Regions from separate parts of the Streptomyces sp. NPDC059256 genome, predicted to be linked through region 2. Evidence: riboswitches for the same ligand, from Rfam matches in the RefSeq annotation. Region 2 holds a riboswitch; the other holds the start of a gene.
The links. A riboswitch is a leader RNA that binds a small molecule or an ion and turns the genes downstream of it on or off. The one in region 2 is predicted to bind cobalamin.

Region 1: it holds a riboswitch for cobalamin, as region 2 does, so the genes downstream of both, ACFXJL_RS33185 (DUF4430 domain-containing protein) here and ACFXJL_RS28505 (hypothetical protein) in region 2, are expected to answer to the same signal.

What each region holds. Positions count from the first base shown of each region.
Region 1 is NZ_JBHYZO010000032.1:45,617-47,808, forward strand. It holds gene ACFXJL_RS33180 (M20/M25/M40 family metallo-hydrolase) at 1-499, opposite strand, end outside; cobalamin riboswitch at 739-875, shown strand; gene ACFXJL_RS33185 (DUF4430 domain-containing protein) at 1,012-1,506, shown strand; gene ACFXJL_RS33190 (NAD(P)-dependent oxidoreductase) at 1,678-2,192, opposite strand, start outside.
Region 2 is NZ_JBHYZO010000020.1:37,419-39,610, forward strand. It holds gene ACFXJL_RS28505 (hypothetical protein) at 1-1,141, opposite strand, end outside; cobalamin riboswitch at 1,247-1,392, opposite strand; cobalamin riboswitch at 1,454-1,583, shown strand; gene ACFXJL_RS28510 (prenyltransferase/squalene oxidase repeat-containing protein) at 1,814-2,192, shown strand, end outside.

The DNA.
Region 1 (2,192 bases), on a different contig from region 2:
CGTACCGGGACACCCCCTTGCGCACGGTCTTCAACGCTCCGTCGTCGGCGGACGCCTCCAGGACGAAGGCCGCCGCACACCCCCGCGCCGATTCCAGGATCAACTCCCGAGAGGTGCGGGAACCGACCTCCTCGTCCCCCGTGACCAGGATGCAGATGCCGTCGAGGGAGTCGAGACTCCCCACCGCGTGGAACATCTGCACCAGCCCCGCCTTCATGTCGAAGACACCGGGTCCACGGGCGATGCCGTCCTCGACGGACCAGGGATGGCTGGACAAGGAGCCGATCGGCCATACGGTGTCGTGGTGCCCGACCAGGAGCACCCGGGGAACGCCGAAGGCCCAGCGCAGATGGGTCACCCCGCCGATCACCAGGGTTTCGGGAGCTGTGTCCAGCCATCGGCTGCCCTGCGCCGCGACCGTCGTCGCACTGCGGGCCACGGCCTGATGGTCGGCCGAGAAGGATTCGCACAGAACGAGCTCTTCCAACTCGGTCAGCATGCGGTTGAGATCCACGAGGTCCCTTCGTTGAACACAGGAGGACTTGCCCGTCGATCCGATCCGGCGACCCCCGGCCCGCTACCGCCGACACGTGCTCTCGGCGCGGCGGACAGGGCCGTCCGTGGGCCGCCACGACAACTGCGGTACTCGCTCATGGACACCCCCGATCGGGTCGAACTCCGGTAAAGCGTAAGTTCGTTGGGAATCATCCCAAGAACGGCGACAGCAGGCTACGATGCGTGGGCTCCGGTCCTACCGGTGTGACAACTCAATGCGCGTACGACTGGGGAAAGCCGGTGTGATTCCGGCGCTGACCTGCAACCGTGATCGGCGATTGGCTGCCGTGAGCCGGACCGCCCGTCGTGACGCGCGTGCACTGCTTCCCACCGCCATGGTCTGCGGCGCGAAGCCCCGAGTCCGGTGCACGGCAGCGTCCGTCCACGGGGCGGTGCGTGGGCCGTTGGTCGGTTCCCAGGGGTCGCGCGGCCGGCCTCCATCGGAAAGGCACCCTCGTGCGCCAGACGCTCGCCCTCCGCGTTGCGACCCTCACCGCCGTGCTCGGCCTCACCCTCACCGCCGCACCCCTCGCCCATGCGACACCCGCGCCCACCACCGTCCCCACGAATGCGCCGGTCTTCGTGAAGCTCACGGTGCAAGGACCGGAAGGGCGTCTCTTCAAGGGCCTCATCAGAACCAAGGGGCACGACGTCACCACCGCGACGGGTGGTACCCACCGTTGTGACGGCACCAACGGCGGTCAGTACCCGACCGCCGTACCCACCCCGACCGCGGCGCTCGACGACGCCGCGCGCAAGCGCCACTTCACCTGGGACGGCACCTGGTACTCGTCCTTCGACGACTTCTCCGTGGACACCATCAAGGGAGTCAGCGGTGGGGCTTCCGCGTACTGGAACATATCGGTGAACGGCGTACCCACGCCGGTCGGTGGCTGCCAGTTCCGCATCAGGACCGGTGACCACGTCGCCTTCACCTGGACTGCCTTCTAGGCCGCATCAGACACCGTTCGCCCTGTTGGGTAGTGCCGCCTCGACGTCGACCTCGCCCGGTCGACATCGAGGCGGCATGACAGCGGACTGCCCGCATCGCACGGGCGGTACTGGCCCCTGAACCAGGGCCAGTTCCGGCAACCGATCTGTGGTGCACCGCGCGGAACGAGGTCACGAAACCCGTGTCGCCCTTTTGAAGACTTCGAACACGGCGAGGTAGTTCTTCCCGCTGTAGCCCTCGGCGATCGCCCGCTCGGCGATCTCCTTCATCAGCCGCGGCTGGTCGGAGTGAACGCCCTGCTCCACACATGTACGGGTGATGTGCTCCAGCGCATTGAGATTCATCTCCATGGTGCCGACGTCGCCCGGATAGTTGCCCTTGTCCAGATCGGGAGCCTGCTCGGCGAGAGTTGAGTCCACCACCGAGGGCATGAACCAGTTGAGTGCGAGATCGGCGAAGGTGACCGCCGAGACGTTCGCCGATCCGACCAGCGCCGTGGCGTGCAGAAAGCCGTTGATGGTCGCGTACATCAGGTCGAGCAGGGCAGCGTTGTAGAGCACTGCCAAGCTGGGGTCGGAGCCGAGGTAGCGAGGGCTGCCCATGCTCGCCAGCGTCGCCCGGTGCTCGTCGAAGACATCCTGTGGACCGCTGTAGAGGAAGACGGACTCGGGGTGTCCGACGAGCG
Region 2 (2,192 bases):
GACCGCCTGCGCCGTCGTCCACGGTGAGGGCGAGTTCGGTGGCGGTGCCGGGGGTGAAGGCGCTCTCTGCGACCCACTGCGGCGCGCCGGGAGTGACGGGGGTGGGCGGAGCGGTGGTGAAACCGCCGCCCGCGACGGCACGGAGTGCGTCGATGGAGGCGTAGGCGGAGGGCCCGGTGTCGCTGGGCTTGTACTTGAAGCCGCCGGCCGGGTTGTACTGCTGGGCGATGAGGAAGTCGATGGGGGTCTTGCCCATGGAGGTGAGGAAGTCGCCCGTCTGGGCGTTGATGCCACAGGCGTTGAGCCCGGCGACCGCCCATCCGTTGGAGTTGGTGTTGATCCCGTACATCGCGTTGAACGCGCCGGTCGCGGGGACCAGTTTGTTCTTGAGGAAGGTTCTGGCCTGGACGATGTCCGTGTCCGTGTTGGGGACTCCGGACGCGCACAGGGCCGCCATCGAGGCGCCGGTCATATCGACATCGCTGGCTGCGCTGAGACGGGTGGGGTTGCCCTCGGCCTTCTGGTAGTCCCAGCCGCCGTCGTTGTGTTGGTTGGCCCGGATGCGGGTGGTCACCTTGTCCAGGAGCGCTTGGGGCACGCGTTGAGCACCGGTCTGGGTCTTCGCACCGGCGAGCGCGAGCGCGGCGAAGACGGTGCCGTTGTAGTTGGCCGAGGGGCCGAAGTAGCCGGCTTCGGCGGTTTGCCAGTAGCCGTAGACATCGGCGATCAGATTGCGGGAGGCGGACACCCGGGCGGGGTCGATGCCCGCCGCGTAGGCGTTCAGCGTGCCCCGCTCGTAGTCGGTGACGACGGGTGAGGCCGCGGGCCAACCGGCCGTGGTCAGCAGGTTCCGATAGACGGTTCGGGCGTTCTTCGTCACATCACCACCGGGTGTCACGTCCACAACCGCGGTACCGGCCGCGGCGAAGGCGCTGAAGGCCCACTCGTTGGAGAGTCCGGAGCCCGCGTACGAACCGTCCGCCGCCTGGAGGGACTTGAGGTAGGCGACGCCGTTGGTCTTGGAGGTGGCGATCTGGGCCGGTGTGGAGGTAGCCGCCGCGAGCGGCACGGTCAGGGCGATGAGCCCGATGGCTACGGGCACCGCCAAGGTGAGGCGGCGGGAGGTCGAGGGACGGTGCATGGCCTGCTCCTGTGGTGACAGGGACGCCGGCGCCGGGCGCACAGGACCGCGGAAAACCCGTGCGGCCGAGGCGAGTTCGGGCCGTCGTCCAATCGCGTGGTACGGCTTCGAGCGCTGCTGCACCGCATGGGCATTCGGGCTCGGAACGGTCCTTGCCGTCCCACACCGCTGCGCGTCAGCTCCGGGTTCACACCGGATTCCCCCATGTGGCAGCCCTGGACGCTACCCGAGCGGTGGCGAGTGCACCAGATCGGCCACGACGGTGGCCGGGAATCACCCACTTGCGATTCAGGTCACCTTGACGCTGTCTTTATCTGCATGTTCCAATCCGGCTGATACGCACTGCACTTCAGGGAAAGCCGGTCGAAATCCGGCGCTGACCCGCAACCGTAGGCCCGGCCGGAGCCGGGCGAGTCGGAATGCCTGGAGCAACAGTTTTTCAGCGAGAAGCGCCGTCGCGGACTACGGCGTGGTCGACCGGCGCTTCCCGCCTGCGATGACTCGGGGAGCGGCCCCTCAACCACGGCCGTCGCACGGCTGATGTGAGGAGCCGTGGTGGGCAGAGTCGGACGGAGAAGGCGGACAGCGCTGGTGGCGCTGTTGTCGGCCGTGTTTCTTCTCGGCGGCACCGGTGTCGCCTTCGTCAACGCTCCCCCGGTCGCGGCCGACCCGATGGCGCAGTGCACCGCGAGTGCCGGTGCCGTGGTCGCCGTGGACTTCGGGCCGTTCGGCGGCGCGGTGGAACGGGGCTGCGATGCCACTCCCACCACCGGCTACGAATTGCTGCACGAGGCTGGTTTCAGTACGGCCGGAACCGGCCACGACGGTCCGGCGTTCATCTGTCGCATCGGCCACGGATCCTTCAACTCCGGTACGCAGTACCCGACTCCGGCCGTGGAGGACTGCGTCCTCACGCCACAGGCGACCGCGTACTGGTCCTACTGGGTCGCCGCACCGGGTGACGACGACTGGTCGTACAGCCAGTACGGGGCGATGGACCGCAGGCCCCGGCCGGGGGACGTGGACGCCTGGGTCTTCGGCGGCACGGACA